Regions from separate parts of the Nocardioides ochotonae genome, predicted to be linked through region 3. Evidence: predicted binding sites of a transcription regulator. Region 3 holds the regulator's gene; each other region holds the start of a gene.
The links. Region 3 encodes LexA, which represses DNA repair genes until DNA is damaged. Its sites were predicted from a motif close to TCGAACANNTGTTCGA; they were not measured.
Positions count from the first base shown of each region.

Region 1: HBO46_RS07015 (SAV_6107 family HEPN domain-containing protein) is a predicted target of LexA. The motif match lies at 1,186-1,201, and genes of this name have one in related genera.
Region 2: HBO46_RS08580 (HNH endonuclease signature motif containing protein) is a predicted target of LexA. The motif match lies at 1,250-1,265, and genes of this name have one in related genera.
Region 4: HBO46_RS03810 (HNH endonuclease signature motif containing protein) is a predicted target of LexA. The motif match lies at 2,302-2,317, and genes of this name have one in related genera.

Region 1 covers NZ_CP061769.1:1,434,427-1,438,271, forward strand. The annotation lists gene HBO46_RS07000 (ArsC/Spx/MgsR family protein) at 1-87, opposite strand, end outside; gene HBO46_RS07005 (YbaK/EbsC family protein) at 90-494, opposite strand; gene HBO46_RS07010 (hypothetical protein) at 619-1,131, shown strand; gene HBO46_RS07015 (SAV_6107 family HEPN domain-containing protein) at 1,276-1,716, shown strand; gene HBO46_RS07020 (methyltransferase domain-containing protein) at 1,808-2,539, shown strand; gene HBO46_RS07025 (DUF3040 domain-containing protein) at 2,682-3,122, shown strand; gene HBO46_RS07030 (transglutaminase family protein) at 3,211-3,845, opposite strand, start outside.
Region 2 covers NZ_CP061769.1:1,772,429-1,776,273, reverse strand. The annotation lists gene HBO46_RS08590 (maleylpyruvate isomerase family mycothiol-dependent enzyme) at 1-245, shown strand, start outside; gene HBO46_RS08585 (PIG-L deacetylase family protein) at 307-1,008, opposite strand; gene HBO46_RS08580 (HNH endonuclease signature motif containing protein) at 1,278-2,585, shown strand; gene pheT (phenylalanine--tRNA ligase subunit beta) at 2,665-3,845, opposite strand, start outside.
Region 3 covers NZ_CP061769.1:3,636,177-3,640,021, reverse strand. The annotation lists gene HBO46_RS17480 (ATP-dependent DNA helicase) at 1-1,020, shown strand, start outside; gene lexA (transcriptional repressor LexA) at 1,157-1,879, opposite strand; gene HBO46_RS17470 (LysM peptidoglycan-binding domain-containing protein) at 2,252-2,599, shown strand; gene HBO46_RS17465 (hypothetical protein) at 2,741-3,124, opposite strand; gene nrdR (transcriptional regulator NrdR) at 3,494-3,845, shown strand, end outside.
Region 4 covers NZ_CP061769.1:776,036-779,880, forward strand. The annotation lists gene HBO46_RS03800 (hypothetical protein) at 1-262, shown strand, start outside; gene HBO46_RS03805 (MazG family protein) at 273-908, shown strand; gene HBO46_RS03810 (HNH endonuclease signature motif containing protein) at 988-2,289, opposite strand; gene HBO46_RS03815 (hypothetical protein) at 2,477-3,070, shown strand; gene HBO46_RS03820 (glycosyltransferase) at 3,067-3,845, shown strand, end outside; gene HBO46_RS03825 (prenyltransferase) at 3,827-3,845, opposite strand, start outside.

The DNA.
Region 1 (3,845 bases), 2.1 Mb from region 3:
GCGCACCGTGTGGGCGACACCCGCCTCCTCCAGCGCGCGCTGCGCGGTGCGGCACTTCGAGCAGGCAGGGTTGATCCAGATCTCCATCCTCACTCCATGTCCAGCTCGCGGGCGCCGGTCAGCTCGCGCAGCTCGTCGTACGTCGTGGAGAACACCGCGGACGGGTGGCCGGCGGCGGCCCAGACCACCTCGTGGCGCCGCAGCCACGGGTCGAGGTAGGTCGGGACCGGTGCCGGGTGCCCGAGGGGCGAGACGCCGCCGATGACCTGCCCGGTGTGCTCGCGGACCATCTCCGGGCTCGCGCGGCGCAGCCGGTCGACGCCGAGGCGCCGCGCCACGGCGGCGGTGTCGACGCGGTGCGCGCCCGAGGTCAGCAGCAGGACCGGTGCGCCGTCGGCGTCGAAGAGCAGGCTGTTGGCGATCGCGCCGACCTCGCAGCCGAGTGCCTCGGCGGCCAGTGCGGCGGTATGGACGGAATCCGGCAGAATGACCACTTGACCGATTCCGCCGCGGCGGCTGTGCTCCGCCCGGAACCTCGTGACCGAGGGATGCTCCACGTCCATGCCGGAAACCCTAGCCGCGCGCGGACCGGAGTCGCGGACGACCTATGGAGGATGCATGGCTGCCCAGCAGGAGAACACCAGGCCCGACTCGGTGCGCCGCGCGCTGCAGGTGCTCTGGGCGCTGGTCGCCTTCGGCGCGGTCGCCGTCCTGCTGACCTGGATCTTCGAGGACGACCTGATCCGCTCCTGGGCGGAGGGGCACCGGTCGGTGCGCGACGTGCTCGCGTCCGGCGGGATCGAGGCGGTCAAGGACGGCGAGATCAAGCCGCCGGCGTTCGTGCCGGTGACCGCCGTGATCTACCTGGTCATGGGCGGCCTGCTCGCGGTGCTCGCACCGCTGTTCGCCGCCGGCTTCGAGTGGGCGCGGATCTGCCTGGTGGTCACCCTGCTGACCCTCGTGGTCGGGGTGGTCGCCATCTTGATCACCGGCCCGCCGTCGCTGTTCCTGGCGCTCTCGGTCATCGGTCTGATGCTGACCCTCGCCCTCCTGGTGCTGCTCCTGCACAAGGACACCACCGCCTACCTGCACGGCTGGTCCGCCGAGGACCGCGACACCGTCCAGCGCTGAGTCGCGGCGCTGTCCCACCGGGTTGTCGGTGGGCGCGGGTAGCTTGCCGACATCTCGAACGCGCGTTCGAGATGTCGGTGGGGTCCCCTCCCCGCCGAAGGCCATCCGAGGCCATCCAGGGTCGGTGAGCGAGAGGACAATCCCGTGCCGTACGACGCCCCTCATCCCTATGCACTCCCGGCGACCACCCACGCCTATCTCGCCCGCTCCGCGGAGTCGCTGAGCGAGGCGATGGCGGCGCCGGACGCGCCGACCCGCTATGCCACCGCCCACGTCGCCGCGCTGCGGGCCGCGGCTGCGCTGCTCGCGGCCCGGGCGCGCCCCGAGCCGGCTCGACGCCGGCCCCAGCGCAACGCCTGGGTACTGCTCGCCGGGGTCGCCCCCGAGCTGGGGGAGTGGGCCCGGTTCTTCGCGGCCGGCGCCGCCAAGCGGGCGGCCTGCGAGGCCGGCTCGACGCGTGCGGTCACCGAGCGCGAGGCCGACGACCTGGTCCGCGACGCCGACCGGTTCCTCGCCGTCGTCGAGCACTCGCTCGGCCTGATGCCGCATGCCCCGGCGGCCGAGCACGTCGCGCGCGCCGGCTGAGACCCAGACCGACCTCTGTCCGATCCGCCCGATCCGCGTGCCTCCGCGCGGCTCCCGGCGCCGCCGGCGGGCGACGCCCTAGGGTGGGTGCATGCCTAGCAGTGACCCGTTCGCGGACAAGCCCAGCGAGCGCCGGGCGGCCGCTCGGACCTCCGTGGTGTGGGGGGCGTTGCGACCCGTCCTGGACGCCGGCCCGTGCGACGTGCTCGACCTCGGCGGCGGCACCGGCGTCTCCGCGGTGCGGGCCGCCGAGCTCGGCCACCGCGTGACCGTCGTGGACCCCAGCCCCGACGCGCTGGCCTCGTTGGACCGCCGTGCCCGCGAGGTCGGCGTGCAGGTCGCCGGCCACCAGGGCGACGTGAGCACCCTGCTCGACGTGCCCGGCCGTGCCGGGGCCGACGTGGTGCTGTGCCACGGCGTGCTCGAGGTCGTCGATGACCCGGCCGCCGCGCTGGCCACGATCCGTGAGGTGCTGCGCCCCGGCGGCACCCTCAGCCTGCTGGTCGCCCAGCGCTACGCCGCCGTGGTCGCCCGCGCGATGGCCGGCCACTTCGGCCAGGCCCTCGCCGCCCTCGACGACACCGCGCCCACCGGGCGCGCTGGACGCCGGGTCACCCGCGAGGAGCTCGAGGCGCTGCTCGTCGACGCCGGCTTCGAGGTCGCCCAGGTGCACGGCGTCCGCGTGTTCGCCGACCTGGTCCCCGGGTCGCTGGTCGACTCCGAGCCCGGCGCCAGCGCCGCGCTGGTCGAGCTCGAGCACGCCGTCGCGGGGCGCCCGGAGTTCATCCCGCTGGCCACCCAGCTGCACGTCCTGGCGCGCTGAATGCGCCGCAGATCGCGGGGTCGTCGGTGGGCTGCGATGAGATTTGACCGCCGCGGGTACCGCGATCGGATTCACCTGCCTAGACTTGCCACAGGGGCCATCCATCAGGATCGGCTGGTCATCACGACAGTGGGAGGATCCGGTGCCACTCTCTGAAGAGGAGCTGCGGCTACTCGAGCAGATGGAACGTGCCCTCGTCGCGGAGGACCCCAAGTTCGCCTCGACCCTGCGCGGTACCTCGATGCGTCGCTCCGCGCGACGTCGCGCGATCATCGCCGGCTGTGTGTTCGTCGTCGGCATCGCGGTGCTGATGACCGGCGCCGTGGCCCAGCAGTGGGCGATCGGTGTGGTCGGCTTCGTGGTGATGCTCGCCTCGGCGACCCTCGGCCTCAATGCGATCCGCGGCCAGCAGGCCGCTGCGGCCGCCGACGCCCGCACCGCCGGTCACCCCTCCCGTGGCTTCACGGTGATCGAGGGCGGCAAGCGTGGTCGCACCCGCCGCCAGCGGCACACCAGCGGCTCCTTCATGGAGCGCGCCGAGGAGCGCTGGCGCCGCCGCCGTGAGGAGAACGGCGGCTTCTGACCCTGCCGTCCGCCGTGTCGGCCCCCATGGGGCGCCGATTCGGCGCTGATGGTGCGCTGAGTCGGCGCCCATGGTGGCGCCGCCCGGGTCAGCCGACGCGGTCCACCAGCTCGGAGCGGGTCTGCTCCGCCTCCCCTGCCCCCGGGTGCGGCGCGGTGCTCGTGCGTCGCGCGAAGACCGTGCGCGGCCACCACGCGGCGCGGCGCCGGGCACGACGCGGCGCGCCGGCCTCGAGGGCGGCCAGGCAGGTCTCGCCGTCCGCGCGCACCTGCGGCACCGCGGTCCCCGGCCGGGCGTAGCGGCGGTGCTCCAGCGCCTTGACCAGCCGGTCCAGCGCGGCGGCTGCCTCGGGTGCGACCTGCGGCCCGTGGGCCGGGCGCCCGTCGGCGTCGGTTCCCGCCGGGCTGCCGAGACGCTCGAGCAGCACCACCCGCAACTGACGCGGTGAACGGCCGTCGGGCCACGGGATCGCCAGGTCACGGGCGGTGTCGCGCAGCTCGGCCCAGATCTCCTCGGGTCCGCCCCGCAGCCGGCGCTCGCGCCGCCCCCGTCGTACGGCGCCGGGCAGCAGCAGCAGGCCTGCGAGGAGCACGGTGCCCAGGATCGCGCCGGCGACCGTGCGCCAGGGGAACCCCTCGTCGGCCACGGCCGCCACCGGGGCGTCCTCGGTGGGCGTCGGCGCGGGGGCGGTGTCCGCACCTCGCGGCAGGTCGTTCTCGTTCG
Region 2 (3,845 bases), 1.9 Mb from region 3:
GGTCGATCTGGGCCCGCCCGGGCCTGTTCTTCGGCACCGAGCCCGAGTCGGGGCACACGTACGACGGCCCGCACGTGCAGGTCGTCGCCGACCCCGGGGACGCACCCGCGGCCGTCGTCGCCGGCACCGCCGCCGACCTCGACGCCTGGTTGTGGCGCCGCCTCGACGACAGCGCGGTCACGGTCACCGGCGACCCCGCCGCCTACGCCGCGCTCCACGCGGCGATCGACCAGCCGCTCGATTGAGGTCGTCGGGTCTGGAATGAGCGGCTGGGGCTGCGTGCCCTGGCTCTGCGACGGGGGCACGTCAGTGAGGCAGAGGCCGACGAATGAACCACTCGGTCGAGAGGAGCTCCTTGCGGGCCTTCGGCGACAGACCGGCGACAAGCCCCGGAAGGGCGCCCCGGTCGACTTCGGAGCGGTGGGCCAGGATCGCGGCCACCTTCTGTTCCCACCAGGGCGAGACGTCCACCCGGTCCGTGACCTGCTCGTCGGGCGTGGCGTGCACGGCTCCGCGAGTACCGAGGATCTCCTCGATGGCCTTCACCGACGAACGCGGATGGGTCGCCAGGTACACGAGGCTCGGCGCCCACGGACGCCCTGCCTCGGGATACACGTCCAGGCCCGCCGCCTCGGCGGCGAGCATTGTCACCCGATGGGTGTGCACGTGATCGAGATGACCAGTCAGACCGCCCAAAGCATCGAAGGTCACCACGGCTACCGGGCGGAACTCACGGATCTGCCTCACGAGCCTGCGCACCGCTTCCTCGAGCGGTGCGTCGCACCAGCGCGGCTGGCCCGGAGCCGACTCCGGGACCTTCGCGTCGGCGTACCCGAGCAACCTCGGCTCACCTGCCCCCAGGATCCGCAGCGCATCAGCCAACTCCGCTGCTCGCTGCGTGCTCGGAGCCCACGTGGCAGTCACGACCGCGGTCCGTGCGCCCGCTGCAGCATGTTGAGCGAGGATGCCGCCCGCCACCAGCGACTCGTCATCGGGATGCGCGAACACGGCCAGCAGGCTCGACAACCTCAACGGAGCGACCTCCCTGACAGGACCCCGGATCGGCCCCAGTATGGGCTCACGTCTGCCCACATGCCCGCCCGAGGAGCACGGGGTCGCGTCGCGTTCGTGATTGCTGGTCAACCCGCCCGACCCGGCGCCTCGCGACGTCGCCGATCGCCGGTCGCGGCGTCGAGGACCTACATCCCCCCGAACTCTTTACCTCACAGGGCTCGCCGACCCCTTCCGATCGAACCTGCGTTCGATTAGAAAGAGGCATGGCCGACTCCGAGCTCCCCGACTGCGACACCCCAGCCGCGGTGCTGGCGTTCGCCCAGCGCCGCCGGGCTGCCGCCCAGCGGGCGGAGACCGACGTCTTAGAGGCCGCGCTGGTGTGGGCGTCGATGCATCCGGATGAGTCGGTTTCGACAGGCTCAACCGACGGGGCCAATGGGTTGGTGTTCGGGGAGCTGGCCGTCCCGCTCGCTGGTGAAGGCGCGCCGCTGGGCGCGGAGTTCGCACCCATGGAGTTCGGCGCCGCCCTCGGCCTGTCCACCGACTCCGCCCGCTCGCTGGTCGGTGACGCACTCGAGCTCGCGCACCGGCTCAAGCGCACCTGGAAGCTGGTCCGCGCCGGACACGTCCCGCTGTGGAAGGCTCGCCGACTCGCGCAGTTGACCACCACCCTGCCGCTGGACGGTGCAGAGTTCGTGGACCGCCAGCTCGCCGGCTTCGTGGGGAAGATCAGCTGGGCCGCGATCGAACGGCTGGTCGACCAGGCGCGGGTCGCCTTCGACCCCGAAGGTGCGGAGAAGCAGCGCCGCCAGGCCGCCGACGGGCGACGGTTCGACGTCCACACCCGCGAGGGGACCCACAACGGCACCGCGTGGGTGGAGGGCGAGCTGGACCTCGCCGACGCACTGGACCTGGATGCCGCGATCCGTCACGGCGCCGAGGACCTCGCCGCGCTCGGCTCGACCGAGTCATTGGACGTGCGCCGCTCGATGGCCGCCGGCGAGCTCGCCCGACGTCAGCTGGCGTTCGACCTTCGCGCCGAGGCAGGTGATGGCACCGCGTCGGTGGTGAAGCCCCGGCAGGTCGTCATCCACGTCCACCTCTCCGACGCCGCGATCAGCCGCGACGAGGCCGGCATTGCACAGGTCGAGGAGACCCGGTCCATCGTCTCCACCGAGCAGGTGCGCGAGTGGTGCACCGGCGACGCGCAGGTGGTGGTCAAGCCAGTGATCGACCTCGAGGCCCACCACCACACCGACGCCTACGCGATCCCCGACCGGCTCGTCGACCAGACGCGTCTGGCCCAGCCGACGTGCGCCTTCCCCTGGTGCGAACGCCCCGCCCGGCGCTGCGACACCGACCACGTCATCGCCCACGAGTCCGGCGGGCCTACGTGCTCCTGCAACCTCGCCCCACTCTGTCGCCGACATCACCGGGCCAAGACCCACACCGGGTGGACCTACGACAAGACCGACGCGGCGACGTACCTCTGGCGATCACCCCATGGGCTCCATCTCGTGAAGGAAGGCGGGACCACCCGCCTCGTCTCCGCCCACCCACCCGATGACTGACGTACGTCGAGGCCAGTTCCCCCGCCGGGACCCACGAACGTGGGCCCCGGCGGGCGCGCCGGAGAGAGCTACGCCGCTCTCATCGCTGGACCGCGCCGACGCGCTCGGCGGCCGCGGCGACCGCGGCGTCGCGGGCGGCCGAGGTGTCCTCCTCGGTGAGCGTGCGGTCGGGTGCGCGGAAGCGCAGCGCGAAGGCCAGCGACTTGCGGCCCTCCCCGACCTGCTCACCGGTGTAGACGTCGAACAGCCGGATCGACTCCAGCAGCTCGCCCGCGCCGTCGCGCAGCGCCGCCTCGACCTGCACGGCGGGCACGCCGGCGTCGACGACCAGGGCGACGTCCTCCTTGGCGACCGGGAAGCTCGAGAGCTCCGGGCCCCGCACGGTGGCGGGCGCAGCGGCGAGCAGCGCGTCGAGGTCGATCTCCACGGCGGCCGAGCGGGCCGGCAGCCCGAAGGCCTGGCAGACCTTGGGGTGCAGCTCGCCGGCGTGACCGATCACCGCACCGGCGACGCTGACCTGGGCGCAGCGACCGGGGTGCCACGGCGCCCGCTCGGTGTTGGCCAGCTCCACGTCGACCGCGAGCTCGGCGGCGAGCCGGCGCACCAGCTCGACCGCGTCGGCCCAGGCGACACCGCGACCGGCGCCCCACCAGCCGGAGCGCTCACGCTCGCCGGCGAGCACCGCGCCGAGGTGGTTGGGCTGGTGCGGCAGCGCCGCGAACAGCGCCTCGAGCTCGGCGTCGCTGGGCCGGCTCTCGACCCCGTAGATCGGGGCGGGTCCGTGCTCGGAGGGGAAGGCCACCGGCCCGGTCTCGAACAGCGCGACGCCGGACGCGCCGCGTCCCAGGTTGCGGGCCGCGGCCTTGATCAGGCCCGGGAGCAGCGTGGTCGTGAAGCAGGGCTCCTCGGCCGACATCGGGTTGGCCAGCCGCACGGTACGACGCAGCGGGTCGTCGGCGTCGAGGCCGAGCGCGTCGAAGGTGGCGTCGCCGACGAACGGGAAGCTGACCACCTCGACGCAGCCGGCACCGGCGAGGGTGCGTCCGACCCGGCGGCGCAGCCGCTGGGCGCGGGTCAGGCCACGACCGGCGGGGGGCGTCGGCAGCACCGACGGCACCTCGTTGTACCCGACGATCCGCGCGACCTCCTCGACCAGGTCGAAGGGGTCGTTCAGGTCCGGTCGCCACGGCGCGGGCGTGGCCAGCACGACGGTGTCCTCCTTGACCAGGTCGCAACCGACCGCCTCGAGGTGGGCCAGCG
Region 3 (3,845 bases):
GACAAGGACCGCGACGGGGAGGCCGACGCCGGCCGCACCCAGGCCCGCGGCACGCTCCAGGAGGTCTTCACGACCGCGGAGCGGATGGCCGCGGAGCTCGACTCCGACGTCCTGTGGATGACCGAGGGCTCCGAGCGGATGCCCCCGCGGCTGTGTGTGGCGCCGCTGCAGGTCTGGGGCCAGATGCGCGACAAGCTGCTCAACGAGAAGACCGTCGTGTTCACCTCGGCCACCCTGATGCTCGGAGGCGACTTCAGCTCGGTCGCGACCAGCGTCGGGCTCAAGCCGTCCGAGCGGATCATCGACGGCTCGCCGACCGCGGCCGCACCGGGGGAGGGCCAGCCCTGGCGGGGCCTCGACGTCGGGTCGCCGTTCGACTACGGCCAGCAGGGCATCCTCTACGTCGCGCGTCACCTCCCGCCGCCGGGACGCGACGGGCTGGTCAAGGCCCAGCTCGACGAGATCGTGGAGCTGATCGACGCCGCCGACGGGCGCGCGCTGGGCCTGTTCTCCTCGCGCCGCGCGGCCGAGGCGGCGGCCGAGGAGGTCCGCAAGCGGCTTCCGCACCTGACGACGCTCGCGCAGGGCGACGCCCAGCTGCCCGAGCTGGCCAAGCAGTTCGTCGCCGACCCGCACACCTGCCTGTTCGGCACGCTGACGCTCTGGCAGGGCCTCGACGTACCCGGCGAGACCTGCCAGCTGGTGCTGATCGACCGGATCCCGTTCCCGCGCCCCGACGACCCGCTGATGTCGGCGCGGCAGAAGGCGGCCGACAAGGCCGGCGGCAACGGGTTCATGCAGGTCGCCGCCACCCATGCCGCGCTGCTGATGGCCCAGGGCGCCGGTCGGTTGATCCGCACGACCTCCGACCGCGGCGTGGTCGCGGTCCTCGACCCGAGGCTGGCGACCGCGCGCTACGGCGGCTTCCTCAAGGCCAGCCTGCCCTCGATGTGGACGACCACCGACCCGGGGATCGTGCGCCAGGCGCTGGCCCGGCTCGCGGGCAAGCCCTCCGCCTGAGCCGCTCCGCCGGCCGGCATCGCGCCGCGTGCGCGACGAGCGAGGACCTCGCAACGGCGACGGGGCTGGCGCGGGGTGAGCGTGTCACCCCGCGCCAGCCCCGGTCAGAGCCGCGCTGCGTCGATCCGTGCCGGGATCAGACCCGGCGCAGGACCGCGGTGACCTTGCCCAGGATCGATGCGTGGGTGCCGTCGATGGGCTCGTAGGCGTCGTTGTGGGGGAGCAGCCAGACCTTGCCGTCCTTGCGCTGGAAGGTCTTCACCGTGGCCTCGCCGTCGATGAGCGCGGCCACCATGTCGCCGTTGTTGGCGGTCTGCTGCTGGCGGATCACCACGTAGTCGCCGTTGCAGACGGCGGCGTCGATCATCGAGTCGCCGGAGACCTCGAGGAGGAACAGCTGCCCGTCGCCGACCAGCTGGCGCGGCAGCGGGAAGACGTCCTCGACCCGCTCCTCGGCCAGGATCGGCCCACCCGCGGCGATCCGACCCACGACGGGCACGTACGACGGGGCCGGCACGCTGTCGCCGATGCCGGTCTCGTCGATCGAGGATCCCTCGCCCGAGGACATCGCCTTGCGTGCGGCCATCACCTCGGGCAGGAACACCTCGAGGGCGCGCGGGCGGTGCGGGTCGCGCTTGATGAAGCCCTTCTGCTCGAGGACCTTCAGCTGGTGCGCGACGCTCGAGGAGCTGGTCAGGCCGACCGCCTGCCCGATCTCGCGCATGCTCGGCGGGTAGCCGCGCTTCTCGATGCAGTCGGTGATGTGGGTCAGGACCCGCACCTGGCGCGGGGTGAGCCCGGTCGCGTCGGCGGGACCGTCGGGGAGCTCAGCGACCCCGTCGCTCTTCTTCTTGGCCATCTGTGCCTTCCCTCGGGTCGTGGTCCGGGTTGTCGGTGCCCGCTCGCCCGGTAGTCGTCCCCGGGTCGGTGGCGTGAGGCCACCGTAGCGACTCCCACCCCCAGAGTTCAAACATCTGTTCGAAGGGCGTGTCGCGGGCCGGTCGCGGACCTCGACCCTCGAGGTGCCTCGAACATTTGTTCGCTCAGGTGCTTGCGTTCCTCGAACACCTGATCTAACGTCGTACACATGTTCGATCGAACGTCTGGTCGAACCGCTGATCTGGTCCTGTTCCGGCGGGACTGTCGGTGGCGGGCGTTAGACATCCTCTGACGCCGCGATCCGCGGCCGACGCACTTTCCTGCACTTCCCGGCACTTCCCCAGGAGCCATCATGAGCACGCTGCACCCCGCAATCGCGATCGCCCCCGCTCGCCCGACGAGCGGTCAGTCGGTGCGACTCACCCGCCGAGGTCGCGCGGTGATCTTCGGGTTCTGCGTCGCGGTGCTGCTCGCCGTGGGGTTCGCCCTCGCCGGCGGCTCGATGGCCACGGCGGAGAAGGGTCAGGCGGAGCCCACGGAGGTCATCACGGTCGGCACTGGCCAGACCCTGTGGGAGATCGCCTCGGAGATCAGTGACGACGGCGACGTGCGTGAGGCGATGCGTCACATCGAGCGGCTCAACGCCCTCGAGTCCCCGATGCTCATCGCCGGTCAGCGCCTGGCGGTGCCCACCAGCTGACGCCACATCCAGACATCGCCGGTCGCCTCGACCCCGACCGGCGAGCAGGGGAAGAGCGGGGGGCGGGACCATGAGGTCCCGCCCCCTGTTTCATGTGCGGAGGCGTCCGATCCCCGGTGCCCGGTGGTCAGGGCTGGGTGCTCAGCGCGCCGCGCGCCGTCCGCCCGGGGCGGTGGCCCGTGGGGCGGCGGTGTGCTCCGGTTGAGCGGGGTGCGGCGCCGGGAGGGCGGAGTCGGGCGTGTTCGGGTCGGAGGTGATGCCGAGCTCGCGCAGTAGGCGGGCGATGAGCATGAGCGCGACGAACAGGCACGCCACGGCGCCCATCGAGGCGAGGGCCAGGAGCCACCAGCCCTCGGTGTCGCCGCCGCGGGCGCTGGCGCCGAAGTCGATCGCGGCGTAGACCAGATAGCCCCAGGCGACCACCGCCAGGGTGACGCACCCGGCCAGGCCGAGCAGGCGTGGTCGCCAGGTCGGCGCCTTCTTGGTGCCCCGCCTCGAACCTGCCCGCTTGCCCTTGCTTGCCACGCCGTCATTGTCGCTGATGACGGACCTCGGCGCGCGGCGACCCGCATGTTCGCGCGGGGGCTTTCCTGCCAGCCCCGACCCGGCGGCGTCGGTGCCGAGTGCGGTGCGACAGGGCTCTGACCTGCGGTTACGGAGCGGTCCGTACCGGGAGGGGAAAACGGGCGTCGCGGGCTTGCAGACGGTCGGTGGCACGCGTACGGTTACCCCTACATCTAGTACTTACAGCGCTGTAGTTATCCACATCTAGTGCACAGCCCAGCGGTGGAAGACTCACAGATGTGAGCGAGTTCTACACAGAAGAACCCCTGTTATCCACACCCTGAGGCACCTCGCCCCGGGCCGTCGTGGCGCGCCTGAGAGGAGCCCCGGATGCACTGTCCCTATTGCCGGAACACCGACACCCGGGTGATCGACTCCCGGGTCGCCGACGACGGGGGTTCCATCCGGCGTCGCCGCACCTGCGGCTCCTGCGCCAAGCGCTTCTCCACCGTCGAGCTCATGCAGCTGATGGTGCTCAAGCGCTCCGGTGCCAGCGAGCCGTTCACGCGGGACAAGGCGGTGTCCGGCGTCCGCAAGGCCTGCAAGGGCCGCCCGGTGAGCGAGGACCAGCTCGCCTGCCTCGGCCAAGCCGTCGAGGACGCACTGCGTCTCGCCGGGCAGGCGGAGATCCCGGCCCACGAGGTCGGCCTGGCGATCCTCGGCCCGCTGCGCGAGCTCGACG
Region 4 (3,845 bases), 1.4 Mb from region 3:
GGACCTCGGGGAGCAGGCCACCGAGGAGGAGGCACGCGCCCGCGGCTACGAGCTGGGCGCCGAGTGGGCCGACGAGCACGGACTGGAGTCCAACCCGGTCTTCGACAGCCTCGAGATCGGCGAGGGCGGGGTCGCCGCCGCGCGCGAGGACCTGTCGGTGCCGGCCTCCGACTGGGCCCGGATGGCCGCCACGCCGGCGTCCCAGGCCGAGGTCGCCGAGGTCACCCGTGGGCTGCCCGCCAACCAGCTCTGCAACGGCTGAACGAGCCGCGATGCCGGAGACCGGACCGGGGGCGCCGCCCGCGCTGGAGGAACTGCTCGAGGTGATGCGCCGACTGCGGGCCGAGTGTCCGTGGAAGGCGGAGCAGACGCACCGCTCGCTCGCGCGCTACCTGCTCGAGGAGACCCACGAGACCCTCGAGGCCATCGACACCGGCGACGCCGCACACCTGCGCGAGGAGCTCGGCGACCTGCTGCTGCAGGTGTACTTCCACGCCGTCATCGCCGAGGAGTCCGGCGCCTTCGACCTCGACGACGTCGCCCGCGGCATCACCGACAAGATGGTGCGCCGCAACCCGCACGTCTTCGCGCCGGCCGAGCCAGGCGCGGACCGCGAGCGCCCCGGTGACGCCGCCGCCGTCAACGAGGCATGGGAGGCGATCAAGGCCGAGGAGAAGAGTGCCCGCACCTCGGTCCTCGACGGCATCGCGCCCACCCTCCCTGCCCTGCTGTACGCCGACAAGGCCCTCGACCGCCTCGCCCGTGCCGGCCGGCCGCTCACCCCCGACCCCGCCTCGCCCGACCTCGGCGAGCGCCTTCTCGCCCTGGTCGCCGAGGCCCGCGCCGCCGGGATCGACCCCGAGCAGGCGCTCCGCGACACCGTCCGCGAGCACACCCGCGGCCACTGACCGTAGGTCCGCTGGTCAAGACCCGCACAGGGGCGTGGCCCCGCCTGCTGGGTGCTGGCGGGGTCCGGGGGCGGGCGATCTACTCGTCCGGCGGGTGGGCGGTGAGGAGGCGAGTGGTGGCCCGGTCCTTCACGAGGTGAAGGCCGTGGGGTGATCGCCAGAGGTAGGTCGCGGCGTCGGTCTTGTCGTAGGTCCAGGCCGTGTGGGTCTTGGCCCGGTGATGTCGCCGACACAACGGCGCCAGGTTGCAGCTGCACGTCGGTCCGTCCGCACCGTGTGCGGTGACGTGGTCGGTGTCGCAGCGGCGGGCCGGGCGTTCACACCACGGAAAGGCGCACACCGGCTGGGTGAGCCGGGTCTGCTCGGTGAGCTTGTCGGGGATCGCATAGGCGTCGGTGTGGTGGTGGCCCTCGAGGTCGATGACCGGCTTGATCACCACCTGCGCGTCGCTGCTGCACCAGTCGCGGACCTGGTCGGTGGAGACGATCGAGCGGGTCTCCTCGACGTGGGCGATGCCGGCCTCGTTGCGACTGATCGCAGCGTCGGAGAGGTGGACGTGGATGACGACCTGCCGCGGCTTGAGGACCGACGCGGTGCCGTCACCTGCTTCGGCGCGGAGGTCGAAGGCGAGCTGTCGTCGGGCGAGCTCGCCGGCGGCCATCGAACGACGCACGTCCAACGACTCGGCGGACCCGAGCACCGCCAGCTCCTCGGCTCCGTGGCGGATCGCAGTTTCCAGGTCCATTGCGTCGGCGAGGTCGAGGACCCCTTCGACGTGGACGATGCCCTCGTGGGCGGCCTCGCGGGTGTGCACGTCGAAGCGTCGCCCGTCCGCGGCCTCGCGGCGCTGCTTCTCCGCACCCTCGGGGTCGAACATCGCCCGGGCTCGGTCGACGAGCCGCCCGATCGCCGCCCACCCGATCTTGTCGACGGACGCGGCGAGCTGGCGGTCCACGAACTCGGCGCCGGCCGGCGGCAGCGTGGTGGTGAGCTGCGCGATCCGGCGTCCCTTCCAGACGGGGACGTCGCCGGCGCGAATGCGCTTGAAGATCCGCGGCAGCCGGTGGGCCAGCTCCAGGGCATCGCCGACGAGGCCTCGGGCGGCGTCGGTGGACATGCCGAGCGCGGCACCGAGCTCCATCGGTGCGAACTCCGCGACCAGCGGCGTCCCCTCACCTGCGAGCGGGACTGCCAGCTCTCCGAACACCAGCCCGGCGGCGGGCTCAGCGTCGGTGACCGTCTCCTCCGGGTGCATCGCCGCCCACACCAGGGCGGCCTCCAGGATCAGCACCTCGCCCCGCTGCACCGCGGCCCGCTGCTCCTGCGCGAACGCCAGCACGGCGGCTGGGGTGTCGCAGTCGGGGAGCTCGTGGTCGGGCATGCCTCATTCTACTCGAACGCACGTTCGAGAACAAGAGGTTCTCCACTGCGGCCTCGACAGGCTTGCCCAACGGGGGCGCCGGCCGTGGTCTCGACGAACTCGACCAGCGGGCTGCGCCCGACCAACAGCTCCGCCCACGACCCCCGCGGGTGGGCTCGGTGTCTCCCGACGTGGGTACCTTGGCGCGGTGACGACGACTGCGGAGCCCGACGCTGTGTCCGCGCCACGCTGGGTGGTGGGGGACCTGCTGCGCGCGGTCGCGCTGGTGAGCGTGGTGGCGGGCGCGAGTGGATGGGGCTTCGTGGGCTTCGCGCTGTTCATGCTGGTGCTGGGCGGCACGATGATCCCGCGCGCCCTCGGCACGCCGACGTCCCTCGACGTCACCTACTCCTCGGTGCTGCTGCTGGGCGCGTGGGCGGCGGTCCTCGACCTCTACCTGCGCTTCGCCTGGCTGGACACCGTCGTGCACGCCGCGGCGACCGGGCTCATCGCCGTGGTCGCGTACGTCGTGATGGTGCGGGTCGCGATGCTGCCCGTCGAGGTGTCGCGCGCAGGCCGGGTCGTGGTGGCGACCGGCGTGGGCACCGCGCTCGCGCTCGTGTGGGAGGTACTGGAGTGGGCCGGCCATCTCCTGGCCGACGACCGGATCCAGGTCGGCTACGAGGACACCCTCGGCGACCTGGTCTCCGGCCTGGTGGGCGCCGCCGTCGCCGGCGCCGTCCTGCTGAGCGACACCCTCGTGCGTGACGCCGCCGGGCCACGAGCAGGATCTCGGCCATGAGAAGACCCCCGGCGCGGCCGCACCCGCGCCACCCCAGCGTGTCGGTGGTCATCCCCGCCCGCGACGACGCCGCCGCCCTCGAGCGCTGCCTGACGTTGCTGGCCCGTCAGAGCGTCGCGGCGTACGAGGTGATCGTGGTCGACAACGCCTCCACCGACGAGACCGCGGAGGTCGCCGGCCGCCACGGCGCCCGGGTGGTGCACGAGGCGACGCCCGGCATCCCGCAGGCGGCCGCGACCGGGTACGACGCGGCGCGCGGCGACGTCATCGCCCGGCTGGACGCCGACTCACGGCCCGGGCGGACCTGGGTCTCGCGGATCGGGCGCCGGATGGCCGACCCCCGCCTGGACGCGGCGACCGGGACCGGCAGGTTCTACGACCTGCCCCCGCTGCTCGGCCGCCCGGTGGCGCTGGTCTACCTCGGGGCCTACTACGCGCTGTGCCACCTCGCGCTCGGCCACACCGCGCTGTGGGGCTCCAGCATGGCGCTGCGCCGCTCGGCCTGGGAGCGCGTGCGCGACCGCGTGCACCGCGACGACGCCGAGCTGCACGACGACCTCGACCTCGCCTTCGTGCTCGGCCCGCACGCCCGCATCCGCCTCGACCCCAGCCTCGACGTGGGCGTCTCCGCGCGCTCGCTGCACGGCCTCGCCCAGCTGCGCCGCCGCCTGGACCGCGCCGTCCGCACGCTGCGCGTCAACTGGGCCGACCAGCCGCCGTGGCTGCGTTGGCGCGACCGGTTCGACCGCGACCGGGCTACCAGCCGATCGTCATC